Regions from separate parts of the Eubacterium sp. 3_1_31 genome, predicted to be linked through region 2. Evidence: a T-box and tRNA genes for the amino acid it is inferred to sense, from the RefSeq annotation. Region 2 holds a T-box; the other holds one or more tRNA genes.
The links. The T-box of region 2 lies ahead of leuS (leucine--tRNA ligase). A T-box ahead of a tRNA ligase gene usually reads a tRNA of that ligase, here a tRNA-Leu.
Positions count from the first base shown of each region.

Region 1 (11,953 bases), on a different contig from region 2:
AACAACGATTGGAACATTGGCAAAATTTATCACAGAAAAACAATTGGCGGTAAAGGTTGTAACACCATCTTTTGAAACAGAAAAGCTTTGTGTTCGTTTAGGATTGCCACTGCTGCCGCTGCGTATGGTATCACATGTGGATGTCGCATTTGACGGTTGTGATGAAATTGACCGCCATTTGCATGCGTTAAAATCCGGTGGAGGCATTCATACAAGGGAAAAGCTGATTGCGCATATGGCAGATGAGTATATCCTTATGGCAACGGAAGACAAATTGAGTGATACCTTACGTTTTACATGTCCGATCGTTTTAGAGTTGTTAGAAGATAGCTATGCCTATGTGAAGCGCAGGGTTGAAGAATTAAAGGGAAGTTTTCATCCTCGAACAAGTGATGGAAAATACGGGCTGCTAATGAGTGATCATGGTAATGTATTAGCAGATGTGCGCTTTCCTAACGTACAAGACAGTGTGCAATTGAACCAAGAGCTAAAGAAAATTGCCGGTGTGATTGATACAAGTCTGTTAACAGAAGAAGTAACGAAAGCATTGATTGGCAAAGAGGATGGCTTTCTTTTGTTAGAGAAGGAGGTTTAAGTGATGAATTGGGGTATTTTAGGACAGGGTGTCATCGCTCATCAAATGGCACAGGCATTATTACAGGAACATGGGACTATCTATGCGGTTGCAGGACGTCATCCGAAAAAGGTAGAAGCGTTCGCAAAGCAATACACAATCGCGCACGCTTATACGATTGATGAAGTAATGCAAGATGAACATGTGGATATCGTCTATATTGCTACACCACATTCCAATCATTTTGAATATATCATGCAGGCACTTCAACATCATAAGCATGTCTTATGTGAAAAAGCTATTACAGTAAATGCACAACAACTTGAAGAGGCTATGGCTTTCGCAAAGAAACATCAGCTGATTCTGATGGAAGCGATGACTATTTTTCATATGCCGATCATGAAGAAAGAGAAAGAACGCATTGAGAGTGGAAAACTTGGAAAATTAAAAATGTTGCAGATAAATTTTGGCAGTTGTAAAGAATATGATATTACCAATCGATTCTTTGCGAAAGAGTTGGCAGGTGGAGCCTTATTGGATATCGGAACCTATGCAATAAGCCTTGCCCGTTATTTTCTGCATGCACAGCCGCATATCATTAAAACAGATATGCTTCCTTTTGAAACCGGAGTAGATGAGATGAGCGGTATCATCTTACGCAATAAAGAAGATGAAATGGCGATCATTACCTTAACAATGCGCGCAAAGCTTCCTAAACGCGCTGTTATAGCGGGTGAACTTGGTTACTTGGAGTTATGTGAATACCCTAGAGGAGATAAAGCGACGTGGAAAATGACACAAGATGGTCATGAAGAAATGATGAAGGATGGAGAAAGTGCATTGGCATTGTGTTATGAGATTCGTGATATGGAAGAGGCCGTAAGAACTGGGCAAAACGAAACTTTGCAGTTGAGCTATGATGTGACAAAGCTTTTATGGGAAGTAAGAAAACAATGGGGCATGATATATCCATTTGAATAACTACTGCATGAGCATGCTATGTAAGAAATCGTGGTGATGCGTATCATAAAGAAAATGATGTTTCCAATCCTGTAAAAAGTGTTACAATATTCATATAGGAAAAAGGAGATGGCGGTAATGAAGTACGCTGTTGTGTATTGTAGTCACACAGGAAATACAAAACGTGTGGCAGAGGCGATTGCGCAGGTTATTCCGGCAGAGGATATGCTTTATTTCGGAATTCCGGATATGGATGCGACAAAAGATGCGGATGTTATTTTTGCCGGATTCTGGACGGATAAAGGCAGCTGCCCAAGCGCATTGTTAGATTATTTTTCATCCTTGCATAATAAACAAATCGTGTTATTCGGTACATGTGGCTTTGGCGGCAGTGCAGAATACTATGATATGATCTTACAGCGAGTCAGTGCATTTATTGAAGATGATTGTACTTATGTGGATGGTTTTATGTGTCAGGGAAAAATGCCGATGGAATTAAGAGAACGCTATGAGCGAGCAAAAGAAGATCCAAAGAAAATAGAACGGATTCTCGATAATTTTGATATGGCACTATCACATCCAGATGAAAATGATCTGCGCCAGGCCAAAGCTTTTACACAAATAATTTTACGATCCATTGCATAAACGAAAACACAGGAAACCTTAAGGAGAGCTGTTTAGAAAGCATATCCATACAACAGGTTGCCTGTGTTTTTTAATTCAACTTGGGGAATACAAACAAAAGGTATTGGCAAAGACTGTGAATCTTCTTAGAAAATAAAAGTAAGCTAGCTTTTAGGATTATTCTTTATTTGTATGTGGTGATCATTCAACTGGTTTTAGAAAATCATTCTTTGCATACATGAAAATTATCCGGTAATTGCTCAACGGTGGTTGGCGCATTCATGAAAATCGTATCAAAGTCGGTTGTGTGTGCCCAGGTGGCTAAGGCTTGTACTTGCAGCTTGCTGGCATCGGCCAATATATGTGCTTTGCGACAGCGTTTTAATACAGCGGCTTTCACAGCACTGATATCTAAATCAACAGCCATGACTTCTTCACTTTCTAAATCAATGCCGCTTGCTGAGAAAAAAGCCTGATCGAAATGAAATCGATTAATATCTTCAATGGCTACAAAACCGACGCTCATATCATAATCGGGAATATAGTGACCGCCGATCAGAAATAATTCCCCTTTAAAACGTTTCGGCAATTTTCTTACCAAATAAGTACTGGCTGTTACCAATTTGATGTTTTTATCTTTCAGATAGGGCAGCATGGCAACTGGGGTTGTACCGGAATCAAGGTAAATACATTCACCATTCTTCACGATCTCAGCCGCTGCTTTTCCAATCAATTCTTTTTCAGCTAAATGAATGTTTTCTTTATTCATTACCGGTAAATCGGTACTGCTGCTTAAAGTCTGTGGTAATTCTTTACGAATCGCTCCACCGCGTTCACGCTGAATCAATCCCTGTCGCTCTAGCTCCATTAAATCACGGGTGATCGTAGATTTACTGGCGTTTAAAAATTCCATCAATTCACTAATGGTGACAAAAGATTGTTCTTCAATTACTTCCATAATGCGAAATAAACGTTCTTTGCTGAGCATAAGATCCCTGCTTTCTTTTCTTTATCATACGACACAAAGGAAGTTTTCGTCAATGGATGTCTTCAAAAGAAATCAAATTGATTCATTTTATTGGTAAATATGTGCGTATCAAGAACTTCTAACGTTTTGTATCCCTTTTATAATTCCTTGTTATCATGCTATACTATAGCTGAGATAGGAGGTTTTCTTATGGCATCAATGGAAGACTTGAAGAAACGTTTAAACTCCTCCAGCCAGTTTTTACAAAGCAACGATATGCATGTTGTTGAAGTAAAAGAAGGCTATGCTAAGGTGGAGATGATTATAGATGAACAGATTTTGAATGTTCATGGCTTTGTTCATGGCGGAGCATTGTATTCCTTAGCTGACACAGCTGCTGGAGCAGCTAGCTTTGCGACAGGGCGCGATAGTGTTACGCTTTCGGGTACCATCAATTATATAAAACCGGGAAAAGGTGGTAAGCTGATTGGCATCGCACAGGAAATATCTGCTGGAAGAACGACAGGTGTATATGAAGTGTTTATTTTTAATGATCAAGAAATCTTATTATCACGCGCAACATTTACGATGTTTTTCTTAGATGGGGAGCGCTATCGTAAGCAAAAATAAGGAAGTGTTGTTTCTATTCTTGAAAGGCTAATGCGCTTTTATACTAACAGATGGAATAGAATACTAACAATTAAGGATACAAACAGATGAAATGAAAATGATAAGGGGAAATGATATGAAGGTAATACTGCATGATTTAGCACAAGCGGAATGGAGCACGCTTGCTCTTCCTGTAGATAATAATACAAGAATCATCGATCATACCAAGGTCATCCATCCATGCGTGGGCTGCTTTGGTTGTTGGACGAAAACACCGGGGCAGTGTGTTATACAAGATGAATATCAAAAAATAGGTGCTCTTTTTGGTAACACAGACGAGTTGATGATTATTAGCCGATGTTCGTTTGGCAGCTATAGTTCTTTTATAAAAAATGTTATAGATCGCTCTATCGCATATTTTCTTCCTTTTTTCGAGATACGCCAAGGGGAAATGCACCATAAAGTAAGATATCATAATACGATACAATTCCGTGTGTTTTTTTATGGAGAAGATCTATCTGAAAATGAAAAGAAAACCGCTAAACTATTGGTAGAAGCAAATGTGCAAAATTTTAACGGCATATTAAAACAAGTTTGTTTTGTAGATAGTTATGAGAAGCTTAAAGAGCTAGTGATATAAGAAGTAACTAATTTTTATATTCATCATTTTGACATCAATATGCATTTAAAAAGTCGTAGGGAATGAGAAAGGTATGGAAAAAGATATGATTCTATTACTGAATGGTAGCTTACGCAAAAGCAAGAGTAATTCAAATCATTTTTTAAATTTATTAAAAACGCAACTAAAAGATTCATATGAAAGCGTACAACTTTATCAACGAAAAGATCTAAATGTTATGAAAGATCTGCTTCAAAAAGCGGATGCCTGTGTGATAGGTATGCCGGTATATGTAGATGGTGTTCCTGCCCAAGTCATGGAGTTTATGGAACAGATGTATCTTCGATATCAAGGACAGTTTGCACAATTACCCGTTTATGTAATAACTAACCTTGGTTTTTATGAAAGTGAACAAGGGAATGTTTTGCTGGAAATTGTAAAGAATTGGTGCAGCAAGATGGGATTTTTCTATGGAGGAGGACTTGCCATAGGAGCCGGTGAAATGCTTGGCACTTTAAAAAAGGTTCCTCTTGATCAAGGCCCCAATCAACAACTAGGAAAAGGCATCCGCCAGTTTGCTGAAGCTATTTCTGATAAGCGATGCATCGAGGATATTTATGTGGAACCAAGCTACTTTCCAAGAAGATTATATATCTTGGCGGCGCATCGAAATTGGTATAAAATGAGCAAACAAAATGGCTTGCAAAGAAAAGCATTATACCAAAGACCGGCAGTGAAATAAGCATACCGTACCATATAAAAATGAGAGGTGAAAGCATGCCATCTAGTAAAAGCTTTTTACAATATGTTTTAGAACAATTGTCTGCGCTAGAGGATATCACATATCGCGCAATGATGAAGGAATACATCATCTATTACCGTGGAAAGATCGTAGGCGGTATTTATGATGATCGATTACTTGTAAAACCGATAAAATCAGCAGTGAAGTATTTGCCGACAGCTACCTATGAACTGCCATATGCAGGGGCGAAAGCAATGCTATTGGTAAATGAAGTTGATGATAAAACTTTTTTAATGGGCCTTTTTGAGGCAATGTATGAGGAGTTGCCAGAGGTAAAAGGGAAAAAGAAAAAATAGTAATTTATTTGCACTTCATATTTATAAGATAGCGGATCATCGTGATGGTGAATCGCTTTTTTAATGAAACGCTACATTCTTACTTTATAGTGATAAGCATCTTTGTACATCAGCAGTATGGCCTTTACAAAGATTTCCTTATCATAAGAATGTTTTAGGATTGCATGTTGTAGGAAAAGTAGTGTATCATAATGCTGTTATTTAGATAGAAAGCAACAGTTAAGCAATAACTACAGATGAGGTAACAATATGCAAATCAGACAAACATTTCAAAAGTATCATTTTGTCGTTTTCTTTATACTGGTTGCAATGGAAAGCATGGCTGCGAATTTTGCCCATCCCATCACACCGACATTGATTCAACAATTACAGCTGCCGGATTATTCTTTTGGTTTATTGTATGCCGGCATGGCATTTACGAATTTCTTGTTTTCGCCATTATGGGCAAATCAGGTACATCATTTAGGCAGTAAGCGTGTATTGGGCATATGTTGCGTGGGCTATGGCGCAGGACAAATGCTGTTTGCTCTTAGTAAAACACTTCCTTTGATCATGGTTGCACGTTTATTATCCGGCTTCTTTGTTGGTGGTATCATGGTGAGCTTTTTGACTTATATCATTGCCCATGCCACACTTGAACAAAGAGGTCGCTATCTTGCTTTATCTGCCACCATCCCAACAGTTTTTGCGGCTTTTGGTTATTTGATAGGCGGTATCATGGGTGTTTATTCCTTGTTTGCGACTTTTGTTATGCAAAGTCTGACCTTGGTGGCAGCCGGAGTTCTTTTTGCTTTGTTTTTAAAAGCTGATCCCGATAAAGCAAAAACGCATACTATTTCTTTTAAAGATATCAATCCTTTTCAAGCCTTTTTGGATGCACGCCACTTTTTAAACGTGGCCATGGTGCTATTGTTTTTTGTTGTCTTTCTAACATCTTGTGCAACCACGGCATATGATCAAAATTTCAACTATTTCATTAAAGATCAGTTCGGTTTCCCATCTTCCTACAATGGCGCATTAAAAGCAGTTGTTGGTTTTGTGTCTTTATTCGCAAATACGACAATCTGTATGTGGATCATGAAACGTGGAAATGTAAAAAAAGCCCTGCGCTATGTTTTAGCGGGAGCCGGCATCTTACTTGTGATGATGACCTTTACCACGCACATGGTTCCATTCATGGTTGTCAATCTGCTTTTCTTTGCGTTTAATGCCATCTATATTCCACTATTACAGGATGTATGTGCTGGGGAAGGTAATACGGAAAACAGTCATCAGGTCATGGGTTTTTATAATGCGATGAAAAGTCTTGGCATGATTGCCGGAGCTTTGTTTGCAGGATTTATTTATGGTGCAGGAGCTCGCTTATCATTTCTTTTTGCAGGTCTTTTCTTTCTCATCAGTACCTTGATTTTTCATATCTTCAAAGCTATTGCGAATAAAGCTACTGCAAAAGCATAGCAAGTATGCTGTTTATCATCTTGACATATAAAGGCACGCATTAGGCAGCATTTCTTCTTGAAGCAATTGTTCATAGGCTTCTAGCTTGCGCATGAACAAGGCGAAAAGCTGTTCGATTTTTGCTAATTCCAGTGTAGTGCCTATGGAATGACAGGTTATCGTGTAGATATCTTGCTATGTGAAAGCTGATAGCTGAAGGGAAGGAAAATGACGTAACATGGTTAAAATTACTATTACCCTTTGTAAACCGTTTTCTTAGATAAACTAGTTTCTTGAATACATTTTTTTGGTTTTTCCTCTGGATTATCTATTTGCCATTGTTTTACATAGGTAGTCACAATAATCAAAAATGTAATACTTGAAAAGATAAAAATTGACCAAGTATTTGCTTGGTCAATCTATCCTGTTTCACTTATTAGAATTAGAAAATAGTAAATTTAATACCCATAGTTTACAAAATAAATATAATCAAAATAGCATATATAATACAAGTAAAATAAGCAAGATATAGAAGGGGATGTTTGATAATTGATTTTTCTCTTGCTATATTGATTAAGTTAGAAAAAACTATCAAAAATAAACAAAATTGAAAATAATTTATTTGTAAATTTATATCAAATTTTAATAAAATTGCTATAATTGCTACAATGAGACTTGCAAAACTTGAATATCTTAATATTGCTGAAAATAAATTTTTTCTCATAATTTTTTTTATTTATAAAAGTTAGTTTGACGAACCACAGTATAATAACTAGTAACTCTATTGATATCAGTAACTGTTCCTCCTGGTCCATAGACAAGTCATTATACTAAAAACGTTTATAACCAATCTTTTAATTTTTATCCTCCTTTTTTATTCTATAATTTAAAATTATAATAAAGTTCCCATGTTTCCACCTCTTTCTAACATTTACAGTATACAAAAGAATATTAAAAAATATAAGACTCATTTATTTGCTATATTTATGGTATGATATGAAAGTAAGCACTAAACATAACTCAGTTTTTACTTTAAAAAAATTTCACCATTTACATGAGATAATTCATGTAAGGAAAAGAGTATAAAAAAAGCGCTGATATAGAGCGCTTCACTCACGATATGGTGCAGGAGAAGAGATTTGAACTCTCACGCGATTGCTCGCACTGCCGCCTGAAGACAGCGTGTCTGCCGTTCCACCACTCCTGCTTAATTGAGTGCTTATATATAATAAACTATTTTAAAACATTTGTCTAGTAGAAAATGAAAAAATTATATCCGTAAAACAGTTTCTTTACAGTATATAATGGCGAGAAAAAACACAACGAAATTTAGCTATTTCGATTGCGCAATTGTGCATAAATAAAGGCTATATAGCAGATGATATATGATGAATTCATGAATCACACAGGATGTAGGAAAAGCCTTTGATAAGTGTAGAATGCTCTTACATGAAAGCTATGTTATAAGGATGTTTTGGCATCACCGAAAAAGAAAGTAAGTAGAAAAAAAGTCCTATTGAAAGGACTTGCTCTTTGATAAGATATTTAAGGTAACCCTAAAACATCTTTTTTGATTTTCATTGGTGCAGCCGATGAGACTTGAACTCACACGAGCATACGCCCACTACCCCCTCAAGATAGCGTGTCTGCCATTCCACCACGGCTGCTCATTTATGCTTTATAATAATACTATATTTTTTTTAATTTATCCATAGTTTTTTTAATTTTCTTATGATGCATTCCATCTTATAAAAAAGCTATCCATAATTGAAAGAAGACAAAACGCTTATGCATTGCTTGTTACAGTGCAAAGCTTGCGACGATAACGAACAAGATATGTGAAAAGCCTTACATCATAAAATTCGTCTAGAAATCACATGATGCACACACTCATCACATATTTATAGTAGATAATAGAATCCGAATAAAAGAAAGGTTGAATGTTAATGTCAAAAAATAAGATTAAAATCTCGAAAGCTAGTATCGTTTTTTATGTAGCATCTGTTGTATTTCTGGGAATTGCCGCATTTTATTTCTATATTACGTATGAATCAGTTGTTACCTACAGTCAAAGTGCCAGCTTAGAAATCAAAGATATGCTAAATGCTTATTTCAGCAATTGTGCCCCTTTCTTCGCATATGCTTTTGGTTGCTATGGTATCGGTTTTATTATCTCAAAAATTGGAAATCTAAATCAAATACTTGCATTATGCTTGGATGATGCTATCGCAGAAACCCAGGATCAGGATGTTGTTCCTACACAAACTGAAGAAACTATGCAGGATGTTGAAAGTGATGCAAATCGCGAAATTGCTACCGAAGAAGCCTAATTTCTAACGGTGCGTACTCTTCATAAAATCTTCATATAAAATTAATATTATAATCAAGAAAAAGGAGTATCCTAACAGTATGAATGGAGGGATACCGGATGAAAGAAGTTATCGAAACGTTTTTGCAAGGAAAATTAACAGCATTCTTTTGTATATTGCTGGCACTGCCATTTCTTATTATGATGGTATCCTTATCACGACGCTTTCAGCCCATGCTGATTGAAAAGGATTCCTACAAAAACGAATAGTAAAAAACCTGTATGATCGTGGTATGGCAGAATGACATCTGTGCATATTTACGAAATACAGGTTTTTTCATGTCTTCATTATTTTTCCATCTGTGCAATTACCAGCTCGGCAATCTGAACAGCATTCGTTGCCGCCCCTTTTCTAACTTGATCGCCGCAGCACCAAAAACTTAATGCGTTGGTATGGTTGCTCATATCTTCACGGATACGACCGACAAATACCAAATCTTGATCAGTGGTATCTAATGGCATAGGATATTTTTGATGTTCAGGATCATCAACTAATTTCACACCTGGAGCAGTTTGCAACAAGGCTCTGGCTTTTTCAACGCTGATTTCTTTATCGAATTCAACCATGATTGATTCGGAATGGGAACGATATACCGGAACCCGAACACATGTACAATTCACACAAAGATCAGGATTGTCCATGATCTTTCTTCCTTCATTTTGCATTTTCATTTCTTCACTGGAATATCCCGCTTCATTAAAGCCACCTATTTGAGGAATCAGATTATAGGCAATCTGATATTGGAAAGTAGAAACTTCTACTTCTTTCTCATGGGCGATTGCGCCAACTTGCTGATTCAGTTCTCGAATACCGTTTACCCCGGCTCCAGAAACTGCCTGATACGTTGATACGACCATGCGTTTTGCCTTTGCGTAGCGATGCAGTGGTGCTAAAGCTACCAAAGCAATGATCGTTGCGCAGTTTGGATTGGCGATGATGCCGTTATGTGAGGCAACGGCTTCTGGATTTACTTCTGGTATCACCAATGGTACATTGGGGTCTAAACGATAGGCTGAGCTGTTATCCACAACAACGGCACCAGCTTCTACAGCTTTCGGTAAAAAGCGCTTAGCAATATCATTCTCCGCAGCACCTAACACGATATCGATACCTTGAAAGCTTTGCTCGGTTGTTTCCTCAATGCTATACTCTTTCCCATTGATTTCCATTTTTTTACCGGCACTGCGCTTGCTGGCTAATAAATGTAATTCATTGATGGGAAAGTTTCGTTCCATTAAGATTTTGATCATTTCCTGACCAACGGCACCTGTAGCACCTAAAATAGCCACATTATATGTTCTCATATACAATCCTTCCTTTCTTTCTATCCTATTCAATAACAAAGGAATTGTAGATAGCCGAAATGGTTTTCTCAAAGTCCTTATCTTCTACACCAACAACAATGTTGATTTCATCACTGCCCTGTGCAATCATACGAATGTTGATATTATGCTTACCTAGTACGGCAAACAAACGTCCGGAAATACCGGGGCGATACATCATCTGACGACCAACAGTCGCAATCAAGGCGATGTGGTCAATGACCTTCACATTATCCGGATTGCAGGCTCTTTTGATATCGCCTACAATATCGTAGATGACATCCTTGACATCATCGCTATTTACAACAATACTAAAGGAATCAATGCCACTTGGAATATGTTCAATGGAAATGCGGTAATTTTCAAATACTTCCAATGCACGTCGAATGATACCGACTTCATCGGACATATGATTTTTATAAATAGCTACCACAGTGAAGTTTTTCTTGCCGGCAATTCCGGTAATGATCTGATCAGAATCTTTTTCTTTGATTTCCTCGACGATGATCGTTCCGCCTTCTTTCGGATGATTTGTATTTAAGATATTGATAGGTATATTTTTTTCTTTGACTGGAAAGATGGCTTCTTCATGTAGGACACTGGCACCCATGTAAGACAATTCACGCAATTCGCTATAAGTAATCGTATGAATACGTTTTGGGTGTGTCACGATGCGTGGGTCAGCCATCAAAATGCCGGATACATCTGTCCAATTTTCATACATATCGGCATTTAATAGGCGTGCTAATATAGATCCTGTAATATCACTTCCTCCACGTGCCATTGTTTTTACTGTACCATCTGGCAAAGCACCATAGAACCCTGGAATGACAAAGCAGTCATGGGATTTTAGAAAATTATCCAAACGATATTTTGTGGCATCAAAATCAATCTTGCCATCATAGCGGAAGGTGATGATATCTTTGGCATCAACAAAAGGGAAACCTAAATATTCCGCCATTAATTTTGCGGTCAGATATTCACCACGGCTTACCAGATAATCCGTAGACATCGATTTGCTTAGCTCACTTTGTAACTTAGCCAAATCCTCTTCGATAGGGTATTGTAGTCCTAAATCAGTTTTAATAGAAATAAAGCGTTCTTTAATCAAATCGAACAAGGATAGATAATCTACACTATATTTCAGATGAGCTTCTATCAGATATAATAAATCTGTTACTTTGTTGTCTTTTTTATGCTCTTTGCCACTTGCGCTGACGACAACAAAACGTCTCGCTTCATCACTTTCAATAATATGCTTAACCTTTGCAAACTGTGCGGCATTAGCGACAGATGACCCTCCAAATTTAGCAATCTTTAACATTATAATTCCTCCCTATGATCATGGATGCTTGCCATAAAGGCTGTAGCATC
Region 1 is NZ_CAXUBY010000006.1:37,612-49,564, reverse strand. Features, by position in the region: gene rpiA (ribose 5-phosphate isomerase A) at 1-595, shown strand, start outside; gene ACESSZ_RS04130 (Gfo/Idh/MocA family protein) at 599-1,555, shown strand; gene bilS (flavodoxin family protein BilS) at 1,673-2,179, shown strand; gene ACESSZ_RS04120 (DeoR/GlpR family DNA-binding transcription regulator) at 2,382-3,146, opposite strand; gene ACESSZ_RS04115 (PaaI family thioesterase) at 3,336-3,755, shown strand; gene ACESSZ_RS04110 (flavodoxin family protein) at 3,871-4,374, shown strand; gene ACESSZ_RS04105 (NAD(P)H-dependent oxidoreductase) at 4,448-5,095, shown strand; gene ACESSZ_RS04100 (TfoX/Sxy family protein) at 5,131-5,451, shown strand; gene ACESSZ_RS04095 (MFS transporter) at 5,701-6,909, shown strand; tRNA gene ACESSZ_RS04090 (tRNA-Leu) at 8,010-8,095, opposite strand; tRNA gene ACESSZ_RS04085 (tRNA-Leu) at 8,470-8,555, opposite strand; gene ACESSZ_RS04080 (hypothetical protein) at 8,835-9,218, shown strand; gene ACESSZ_RS04075 (hypothetical protein) at 9,317-9,466, shown strand; gene ACESSZ_RS04070 (aspartate-semialdehyde dehydrogenase) at 9,545-10,561, opposite strand; gene ACESSZ_RS04065 (aspartate kinase) at 10,587-11,903, opposite strand; gene ACESSZ_RS04060 (homoserine dehydrogenase) at 11,903-11,953, opposite strand, start outside.
Region 1: it encodes a tRNA-Leu, which carries the amino acid that the T-box ahead of leuS (leucine--tRNA ligase) is inferred to sense. The anticodon was not compared.

Region 2 (11,953 bases):
ACCGGTGGAAGCATTGCCTTTTAATGCCAGAGTAGTACCGATTCCATAAAGGAACCCACCAAAAATAACATTTAATACGATATCATGAAACATTGGCTGAAAATTCATCACTTGTAGAAAGAGACTTGTACAGGCAAATTGAATACAAGAGAAGAATGTGAATCTTGCCGAAATACTTTTATAACATAAAAGGGCAACTGGTACATTTAACATGATAATAGCGATTGAGGTAGATATAGAACCACCATATAATGCTGCAATTTTGTCAATTAAGATTGCAACGCCGGTAAATCCACTAGATAACATATTAGCAGGACGAATCATAGATTGAATAACAAAGGTCTGCAGCAAAGCAGACGTGATGACTGCCAACAATGTAATCAGATTACGTATCGCTTTTTTGCGTTTTAGTATAGCAATTTTTTTATTCATCCTATCACCTGCTCTTTAAAGCTTATTTATTATCTTTATTGTAACAGATTTAACGCTTACAAAAAAGCTTAAGATGCTTGTTTCTATGTGACAAGTCGACTTGTCATTTTCTAAGACATCCCCATGGAAAGACTAAAAGCAAGCGATATGTGAACCTCTTCTTCGATAAGGATAGCATAAGCTATTTATATAATGAATCGTTTACATGCAAAAAAAGAAACCATCGGATGACCCATATGGTTTCTCATGAAATTAATTTGCAACGATATTCACAACTTTACCTTTTACAACAATGATCTTACGAATGGTTTTACCTTCTAATTGTGCTTTCACACTCGTTAACTGTAATGCCTCTTCTTTAATAGCATCCTCATTCGCATCCGCTGCAATCTTAAATTTACCACGCAATTTACCATTCACCTGAACGATGATTTCAACTTCACTTTCAATCAATTTACTTTCGTCATATGTCGGCCAAGGTTCATATGCAATAGTTTGTTCTCCATGGAAGACATCCTGCCAGATTTCTTCCCCCATATGTGGAGCAAAACATGCAAACATTTTTAAGAAACCTTTTGCATATTCTTCATAAATAGTATCTGCTTTATAGCATTCATTGATAAAAATCATCATTTGTGAAATCGCTGTATTTAAGTTCAAGGTTTCGACGTCATGTGTTACCTTTTTTACAGTTGCATGATAGACCTTATCTAATTTTCCATCATTCTCTTTTGCTAATTTATTTTGTTCGGTATATAAGCGCCAAACACGTTCCAACCATTTACGAGAACCATCCAATCCGGTCGTACTCCAAGGCAAAGCAGCTTCAAGTGGCCCCATAAACATTTCATATACACGCAGCGCATCAGCACCATGGCTTTCAACGATATCATCTGGATTTACAACATTTCCACGCGATTTTGACATTTTTTCGTTATTTTCTCCTAAGATCATTCCCTGATGGAATAATTTTTGGAAAGGTTCTTTGGTTTTTACAACACCGCAGTCATACAATACTTTATGCCAGAAGCGTGCATATAATAAGTGTAATACCGCATGTTCAGCACCACCGACATATAAATCTACTGGCAACCAATGTTCTAATAGTTTTTCATCTGCAATTGCTTCATGATTTTTAGGATCAATATAACGCAGATAATACCAACAGCTGCCAGCCCATTGTGGCATCGTATTGGTTTCGCGTTTTCCTTTAACACCATCGATTTCGACATTCAACCAATCTTCGCAATGTGCTAATGGTGATTCGCCATTTGCATTTGGTTTGAAAATCTTAGTTTCTGGTAATTCAAGTGGCAGTTCATCAATATCAACCGTGCGTGTCGTACCATCTTCCATATGGATAATAGGAATTGGCTCTCCCCAGTAACGCTGACGAGAAAACAGCCAATCACGTAATTTATATGTTGTCTTTGCACAACCACAATGATGTTCTTCTAACCATTTGATCATAGTATCAATGGCTTCCTGTTTTCCCATACCATTTAAGAACGCGGAATTCACGTGAACACCATCTTCCGTGAAGGCTTCTTTGCTGATATCTCCGCCTTCTAAAACAGGAATGATTTCGATATTAAATTTCTTAGCAAATTCATAATCACGGGTATCGTGTGCAGGAACAGCCATGATTGCTCCAGTTCCATAACTTGCTAATACATAATCACTAATCCAAATAGGAACTTCTTTTCCATTTACTGGGTTGATCGCATAAGCGCCAGTAAAAACACCTGTTTTCTCTTTGTTTAATTCCGTACGTTCTAAATCAGACTTTGATGCACAAGTCTTCTTATAAGCAGCTATTTGCTCTTTTTGAGCAGCTGTCGTGATTTCATCTACATATGGATGTTCAGGTGCCATAACACAATAAGTAGCGCCAAATAAAGTATCGCAGCGTGTCGTAAATACCGTAAATTCTTTATCTGTATTCTTTATCTTAAAGATAACATTAGCGCCTTGTGATTTACCAATCCAATTGATCTGCATTTCTTTGGTGGATTGTGGCCAATCGCATAACTCCAGATCTTCTAACAGACGCTCTGCATATTCTGTGATTTTTAAGACCCACTGACGCATCGGCTTACGAATGACTGGGTAGCCACCTCGCTCACTCTTTCCGTCAATGACTTCTTCATTAGCTAAAACCGTCCCCAATTCAGGACACCAGTTTACAGGAATCTCATCAACATATGCTAACCCTTTCTTATAAAGCTGCAAGAAAATCCATTGGGTCCATTTATAATAATCAGGATCTGTCGTTGAAATCTCGCGATCCCAATCATAGGAGAAACCTAAAGACTGAATCTGTTCACGGAAATGATCAACGTTTTTCTTTGTGAATTCAGCAGGATGATTTCCTGTCTGAATAGCAAATTGCTCTGCCGGCAAGCCAAAAGCATCCCATCCCATTGGATGTAATACGTTGTAACCTTGCATGCGTTTCATTCGTGCCAAAATATCGGTAGCGGTATAGCCTTCTGGATGGCCAACATGCAAACCATTTCCACTTGGATATGGAAACATATCCAATACATAAAATTTAGGCTTACTGAAATCATGTGTGTCACAGGCAAAAGTTTTATTCTCTTTCCAGTACGTTTGCCATTTTTTCTCTACTTTCTGGTGTTGATAGTTCATAATCATTCTCCTTTTGTAATAAAAAAACATCCTTAAACATTCTAAGGACGTTGTTCAACGCGGTACCACCTTAGTTCTTTTTTCTTAAGGAAAAAAGCCCTTCATTTCTTCTTAACGCGAAGTAAAACGGATAAGTGTGCTTATCGGCTCCTTAACGAGTTCCCCTGTTCCATACTTCAGCTTTTCACCAACCAGCTGACTCTCTGCATTATTTTCCAAGGTACTACTTTAATTCATCGCCTTTACGAGTATTAGTATACTCAATTCTTCATGTTTTTGTCAATGTTTCACTGACTTTTTTCATCTCACATCATACAAAAAAGAGTAAATAGCCTAAAATGAGAAAAACCGCAAGGGAAAACATAGCTGCTTTTTGAATATCCTCTCCCTCTTTCTTTTGCTTTTGTAAGGATATTATACTAACCAATGCATATAGCAAAAGTGCGATTGTCTTAGCTAACGGCTCAAATGACGGTATGAAAATCGTCACAACAAACAAGACCAATATACATGCGGCCGCTATTAAATTCCATTGTTCTTTATGTCTCATAGGATCACCACCATCAGCATACCATAAACTTAGCGCAACAAGCAATTTTTATATCGGTATATATTATGGATTGCCTTATCTTTCATACGGGCGTTCTTCTCATTTTTAAAAAAGTACGAGCGATTGCCTAAATGGGCAAGCAATGCTATTCATACCTTATTGATGAAGATACGTTAAGAAAAAACGTATCTCATAAAGGAGGAATTGTTTATGTGTAATGGTAACTTCAACAGAGGCTTTAACGATGGTAACTTCTTCAACAAAGGTTGTAACTGTTGCTCTTGTAACAACAACTATGATGATGCATTGTTCCGTGAAGTAGAACGTATTGCTCATCATGCAGCATGCCGCAGAGCAAGAGAAAACCGTTGTGCTCGTCAGTTTGTTAACTGCATGCGTAGTATCGAAGGCGATTTTGGATGTGGCTGCAACAACAATTGGAATAACTGCAATCGCTGGTAGTATTACAGGGAACGTTCTTGTTCCCTTACATAGCTTTTAAAAAGGACGCGCATCACCACGTCCTTCTTAAATAGGTTATCGAAAGGAAATCGATATGAATATGGAAGGTATCTCTTACAATGAAAGGAAGGAATGCAAGAAAACCATTTCCATTTCTATCATAATAGAGCCAATATTATGATATTAGAAATAAGGTACTTATTTCCTGAGATTATAATAACATTTTTCAAAGCTTTTGTAAACCCTTCCAAAAACTTTTGGGCTATACACTTTCTTATGCAATGTCCGTTTTATAATTGTAAAAATCATCTTATCTTATAAAAAAGCAGTGTTGTCACTGCTTTTTTATCATTTCTTATTTTGAATATAGGCATCCATCGCTTTTGCAGCTGTTTTCCCAGCACCCATGGCCAAAATAACCGTAGCAGCACCTGTAACAGCATCTCCTCCCGCAAAGACACCTTCTCTTGTAGTAGCACCATTATCATCGGCAATTAAACAGCCTTTGCGATTTGTTTCCAATCCTTCCGTAGTGGAACGAATTAAAGGATTTGGTGAAGTTCCGATAGCCATGATCATACAATCCACATCCAAAACAAAATTACTATCCTTTATTTCTACAGGGCGTCTACGACCGCTTTCATCTGGTTCACCTAATTCCATAGATACACATTCCATACCTTTGACCCAGCCGTTTTCATCACCAAGTACACGTACAGGATTAGTTAACAATCTAAAGATAATTCCTTCTTCTTGTGCATGCTCAACTTCTTCCCTACGAGCCGGCAACTCCTCCATGCTACGACGATATACGATGGTAACTTCTTCAACTCCCAGACGTTTTGCGCAACGTGCTGCATCCATTGCCACATTACCGCCGCCGACGATGACTGCACGTTTTGGATGCTGAATTGGTGTATCAACACCTTCTTTATAAGCTTTCATTAGATTGCAGCGAGTTAAGAACTCATTTGCTGAATATACACCTTTCAGATTTTCACCTGGCATATTCATAAAGTTAGGCAAACCAGCACCGCTGCCAATAAATACCGACTCATAACCGGCTTCAAACAAATCATCCACCGATTCACTGCGCCCAATGACCATGTTTGTTTCAATATCTACGCCCATCTGCTTTAAACCATCAATTTCATTTTGTACGATTGCTTTTGGCAGACGGAATTCAGGAATACCATACATTAACACACCGCCGGCTACATGCAATGCCTCAAAAACGGATACTTGATAACCCAATTTTGCCAAATCTCCGGCACAAGTCAAGCCTGCAGGGCCAGCACCAACAACAGCAACCTTATGTCCATTGCTGGCAGGTTTTACCGCCTCATCCTTTACATGTTCGCGATGCCAATCAGCTACAAAACGCTCTAAACGTCCAATTGCTACTGCTTCACCCTTTACACCACGAACACACTTGCTTTCACACTGTGTTTCCTGTGGACAAACACGTCCGCAGACAGCAGGTAAAGAACTTGTCTGGCGGATGATCTGATACGCTTTTTCAAATTCTCCATTTTTTACTTCTTCAATGAAATCAGGAATATTGACAGCTACCGGACATCCGCTAATACATGGTTTCGTAGGACAATGCAGGCAGCGTTGTGCTTCCTCCATCGCCATTTCTTTCGTATAACCAAGGGCTACTTCATCAAAATTATTTCTTCTGACATTCCCATCCTGTGTAGGCATAGGTACTTTTGTCATTGCCATATTTGCCATATTATGCAACCCCCTTCTTCAATAGATTGCAGGCTTCTTCACGTTCTCTAGCCTCAAATTCACGATAGGTAGCACCACGTGACATCGCCTCATCGAAATCAACTTCATGACCATCAAAATCCGGACCATCTACACAAGCAAATTTGGTTTTACCACCTACACTCAGACGGCAACCACCACACATGCCTGTACCATCGATCATGATCGGATTCATGCTGACAATCGTTTTGATGTTATATTTCTTTGTTAATTCGCAAACAAATTTCATCATAATCAGTGGTCCAATTGCAATGACTTCATCAAAGGTTTCTCCCTGATTGATCAAATCTTGCAATACATTGGTAACCAGACCTTTTGTACCGGTACTGCCATCATCACTTACCAAATAAGCATGACTGCTCACCTGTTTGAATTCATCCTCCAGAATGACAAGATCTTTATTTCTAAATCCGGTAATTACCGTCACATCAGCTCCGTTCTCATGCAAGGCCTTCGCGGTTGGATACGCGATTGCACAGCCAACGCCTCCACCAATGACACAAACTTTTTTTAAGCCATCCACATGAGATGGTTTTCCTAATGGACCAACAAAATCTAAAATGCTATCTCCTTCATTCAATTCATTCAACAGCATAGTTGTTTTTCCAACAATCTGAAAAATAATTGTAATTGTTCCCTTTACACGGTCATAATCCGCAATAGTCAAAGGAATACGTTCCCCATTTTCATGCACACGCAAAATGATAAATTGACCAGCCAACGCTTTTTTAGCAACAGCTGGAGCTGCAACCACCATTTTGGTTACGGTTGGGTTCAGGTTCTCTTTCTCTACGATCTTATACATAGCTTCTCCTTCCTGAAACTTTTTCATTATTTCTGAAAAAAGTTCCAACACACCTTTTATTTTACCCTTTTTCGTTTTAATGTGCAACAGTAAAATCATAGAAAAAGAAAGGAAAAGTGGCTTCACTCTTCCTTTAAACTCTTATGCAGCATTTCAACCATATTCTTTAAATCCTTTGCGGCAACTTGTCCTGGTGCACTGGCTTTTGTTGCGGCGCCAAAGGTCATTGCAGAACCAAAGACCTCTCCACATATGCGTGAGACGATACCATCCTTCGCCATCGACATGGTGATAATTGGACGATCCGCAAATTGTTCATACATGATATTTGTTGCAGATAACAGTGTTATAACATCCGCTTTACTCTGTGGCATAACGGCCATTTTCGAAATATCCGCATCGCGTTCCTGCATTGTTTTTAGACGTGCAACAATCTCGTCACAGCTTGGTGTTTTCACGAAATCATGATTACTCATCACGATTGCCACTTGATGGTTATGAGCATCTTTAACAATGGTTTTAACTTCTTCTTCCCCAATAAACAATTCTACATCAATCAGATCCGCATCCTTACTCATGATAATATCATGATACAATGCTACATAATCTTTTTTCTGTATCGCTTTTTCGCCACCTTCCTGTTTTGTACGAAAGGTCGCTAATATCACCATATCGCCTAATGCTTCACGCAATGTATGCAGCATAGCACATGCCTTTGAATGATCCATAATATCATCAAACCAATCCATACGCCATTCTACTACATCAACATCTAATTGTTTCAATTCATCTACTTCTGATAACAGTTCTTCTTTATTTTTACCAAGAATCGGAACACAAATCTTTGGCCGTCCTTCTCCGATTACTGTCTTTCTGACCTTTACCGTTTTCATTTTTTCCTCCTATTGCATATGCTTTAAATGCCTCTAGATTATCATCTCATGAATGGAATACTTTTTAGTCCTTTATGCTTTGAATGCTTTTTATTATACCAAGAATTTCTTTATTTTGCTATTCTTTAGGTTATTTAACAATGAAACAACACCTACACACATTATGGCAATTTACCCAATAACCGTTATTGAACATTCATCATGAAGATAGATACCATCTCCTTCATGCCTGCAAGCGATATGATCGTGTAGTTAAAGAAAAATGATATAATCCTAACAATGTCGGTAATTGTATCTATGATCCTAAGACTACATCGTTTCTTATTGGCGTACCAACGATAGGATCACTCCTTTTATATAACATTGCGCATCTCACAACAACAGGCCAATCGCATGCACACAGCCATTAATCTTTTTTCATTATTTTTCATACATCATGCAAATTCATGAAAATAATTATTGCTTTTTTTGCAGAAACATTGTATTCTATAAGCAATAGGAGTGATACTCATGCATACAACAACCTACGAAACATTTTACTTTTACTTTAGATAGCCCTGAAAAAACCATGATAAATTGAATGGTTCCTTTTCAGGGCTTTAATAAAGCATCGAACAGTTATCAGACGTTGATGCTTTTTTTGTTGCACGGCATGATGTACTTCTATTCATAATCATGAGAAAGAAGAGGTAGAAAATTATGAGATATGGACTTATCGGAGAAAAACTCGGGCATAGCTTCTCAAAAGAAATTCATGAGCGCATTGCTGATTATACGTATGATCTGATTCCCCTTTCCAAAGAAGCATTTCACGCATTTATGGAAAAACGTGATTTTACCGCAATCAATGTCACGATCCCTTATAAAAAAGAAGTTATCCCCTATTTAGATGAAATTGATGAGCATGCAAAAGCTATTGGTGCTGTAAATACCATTGTGAATAAAGAAGGCAAATTGATTGGCTATAATACAGATTTCACCGGTTTTCATTACATGGTAAAAAAGCATGGTGTGCAAATGAAAGGCAAGAAGGTACTGATCATAGGCAACGGTGGAGCATCCGCAGCAATACAGGCTGTTGTGCAGCATGAACAAGCAAAACAAATGATCATTGTAGATGTGGTTGCAGGAAATGGTGCCATCACATATGATGAATGCTTTTTGCATCATCTAGATGCTGAAATTATCATTAACACCTCCCCTGTCGGCATGTATCCTCATATTGGCAATACTCCTATTGACATTACATTGTTTCACAAATGTGAAGCAGTTATGGATGTGATTTATAATCCAATTCTAACACGTTTCTGTTTAGAAGCCCAAAATGAAGGTATCAAACATGTCAACGGCTTAGAAATGCTCATTGCACAAGCAAAACAAAGCGTTGAGTATTTTCTGAACAAAACCATCGATGATGCCATCATAGATGAAATCTATCAAGATATGTTAATGAAACGCTGCAACATCGTTTTGATTGGCATGCCAAGTTCAGGAAAAACGACAATCGGTAAAATGCTAGCAAAACGGATGCAGAAAGAGTTCATTGATTTAGATGATAAGATTATTGAAAAAGCTGGTAAAAGCATTCCTGAAATTTTCACAGAAAGTGGAGAAGCTGGATTTCGCGCTATAGAAACAGAAGTTGCTATTGAGCTTGCGAAAACAAACAATAAGATTATCGCGACAGGCGGTGGCACTGTTAAGCATAAAGTGAATATGGATTACTTAAGACAAAATGGCATCACTATTTTCATTGATCGCGATGTCGATAAGTTAATTAGTGCTGACCCCAATCGTCCATTGTCAAGCAGTAAAGAAGCTTTGCATAAAATGTATACAGAGCGTATAGCGCTCTATCGAAAGTATGCAGCTTATATTGCGGTGAATAACACCGATATAGAAGAAACAGTTAGCGAAATTGAAACAGCTTATCACAGCATTCTAATCAATGCTGTAAAAGATTAATAGAAAGAGGAAAAATTTATGATTATTACATTAAAGAAAAATGCGCCTAAAGACGAGGTCAACAAACTGATTCACAACTTTGAACAAAAAGGCTTATCTGTCACGATGATTCATGGTGATAATTATAATGTCTTTGGTCTAGTTGGAGATACCTCACGAGTTGATGAAAAATTAGTAAAAGCTCACCCTTTTGTAGAAAATGTTACTCGTATTGCCGCTCCATACAAAAAAGCTAATCGCTTATTTCATCCAGCAGATACTATAGTCGATGTAGCTGGTATCAAGGTTGGCGGTAAGGAAAAAATCGTTGTGATTGGTGGACCTTGCTCAGTAGAGGGTGATAAACAAATTATGGATATTGCCAAAAGTGTGAAAGAAGCCGGTGGCTGTATGCTGCGTGGAGGTGCTTATAAGCCGCGTACCTCTCCATACGCTTTTCAAGGCATGGGGACAAAAGGCATTCAATGTATGATGCACGCAAGAGAAACATATGGCTTACCTATCGTCAGTGAGTTAATGAGTGTGGATAAGCTAGATGAATTTGTCGAAAATGTTGATTTGATTCAAATTGGTGCTCGCAACATGCAGAATTTCGATTTATTGAAAGCTGTGGGACGTGTGAAGAAACCAGTACTATTAAAACGTGGATTAGCAAATACCATTGAAGAATGGATCATGGCAGCAGAGTATATCATGTCAGAAGGAAATGAAAATGTCATCTTCTGTGAACGCGGGATTCGCACCTTTGAAACGTATACAAGAAACACCTTAGATTTATCGGTAATTCCAATTCTTAAAGAAAAAACGCATCTGCCGATTATTATTGACCCAAGTCATGCAACCGGTGATTGGAAATTAGTAGAATCTGCTTCTTTAGCAGCCATTGCCGCTGGAGCAGATGGATTGATCATCGAAGTTCATAATGATCCGGAAAATGCATGGAGCGATGGAGCGCAATCCTTAAAGCCAGAACGTTTTAAAGAAGTGATTGATAAAGGCAAAGCCATTGCCACTGTCATTGGTCGTGATATGTAACTCATACATTTTACGATCGTAAGCAAATCAAAAAAAGTCAGCTCATATATTGCATAAGATTGCAAATGAGTTGGCTTCTTTTTCGTTTACCATAACTTTCGTACTAGTATGATGCTTTTAACATTCCTATTTGTTCTATGTAGTTAAAGATAAGAAAAAGCTGAATCTAATGAGCAAAGAAAGGCAGCAATTAAATCAATACAACTTTCTACATCTTTCCAATCCGCCGTTTCAATAGAAGAATGCATATAGCGTAAAGGCAATGATACCAAACAGATAGGTACGCCTTCATTGCTCATATGAATCGTATCTCCATCCGTTGATGTAAAACCTGGCGTAACCTCCCATTGATATGCAATACCATGCTGTTTAGCCAAAGTCTCCATACGTTTATTCATTGCTTCATTCACAATACTGCTATGGCATAAAACAGCACCTTTCCCTAAAAAAATATCGCCGCCTTCATTATTCTGAACACCTTGATAATCACTGGCAAAGGTTACATCAACGATGATAGCGCAATCGGGTTTCACTGCTTTAACCGCATGGAACGCTCCACGCCGTGTTGTTTCCTCACCTGTAGTAGTTGCTGCATACATACCAACAGAAGCTCCCATTTCCTTTGCTTTTCGCACTGCCTCTAAAATGATAAAAGCTCCACCTCGATCATCAATTGCTTTTGCGGCAAAGCGATTCTTTTGCAGTTCTTGCATATCCACTGCAGCACAGACAACATCGCCAAGCGACACTACTTTTTCACTTTCTTCCTTCGTATCACATCCGATATCTATTCGCAAATCATCACTGACGATTGTTCCCTTTGTTTCTAACATTTTATTACATATTACAACTCCATGAATCAGCTCTTTACCAACAATTTGTACATGTGTACCCAAGTATAAGATAGGATGTGCCCCTCCGGCCTTTATGACCCCTAATGTTCCATCAGGGTAGATACGATTCACATAAAAACCGATTTCATCTACGTGTGCACATAACAATACTTTTTGTTTTGCTTTTGCGTTCAAAACACTAATTAGGGTCTTACTGGCATCCATCTGACTATCTTCACATACATCCTTCATATATTCATAAATAATTTGTTGTATCGCTTTTTCTCTCCCACTTACAGAGATACATGTAAGTAATTCTTTCATAAATGTTTTATTCATCATTTCATCCATCCTTTCCAATTATCAAACATCACAAGATATCATGTCTCATTATTGATAACATCAGTATTCTATACTATAGAGTGTAACGTAATTGCTAGAAATATACGAAGGACCTGGCATTCTAAAAGCAAACATAAGCATAAACGATATGCATAAAAATGCTGTTCAGCGTTTGGTTAGAAACAGCTGTTTTTTTATATGCAAAAAA
Region 2 is NZ_CAXUBY010000004.1:87,340-99,292, forward strand. Features, by position in the region: gene ACESSZ_RS02890 (YitT family protein) at 1-432, opposite strand, end outside; gene leuS (leucine--tRNA ligase) at 685-3,084, opposite strand; T-box leader at 3,125-3,330, opposite strand; gene ACESSZ_RS02900 (hypothetical protein) at 3,395-3,634, opposite strand; gene ACESSZ_RS02905 (hypothetical protein) at 3,845-4,096, shown strand; gene gltA (NADPH-dependent glutamate synthase) at 4,445-5,833, opposite strand; gene ACESSZ_RS02915 (sulfide/dihydroorotate dehydrogenase-like FAD/NAD-binding protein) at 5,835-6,677, opposite strand; gene aroD (type I 3-dehydroquinate dehydratase) at 6,800-7,570, opposite strand; gene ACESSZ_RS02925 (shikimate kinase) at 8,270-9,535, shown strand; gene aroF (3-deoxy-7-phosphoheptulonate synthase) at 9,554-10,570, shown strand; gene ACESSZ_RS02935 (zinc-binding metallopeptidase family protein) at 10,714-11,745, opposite strand.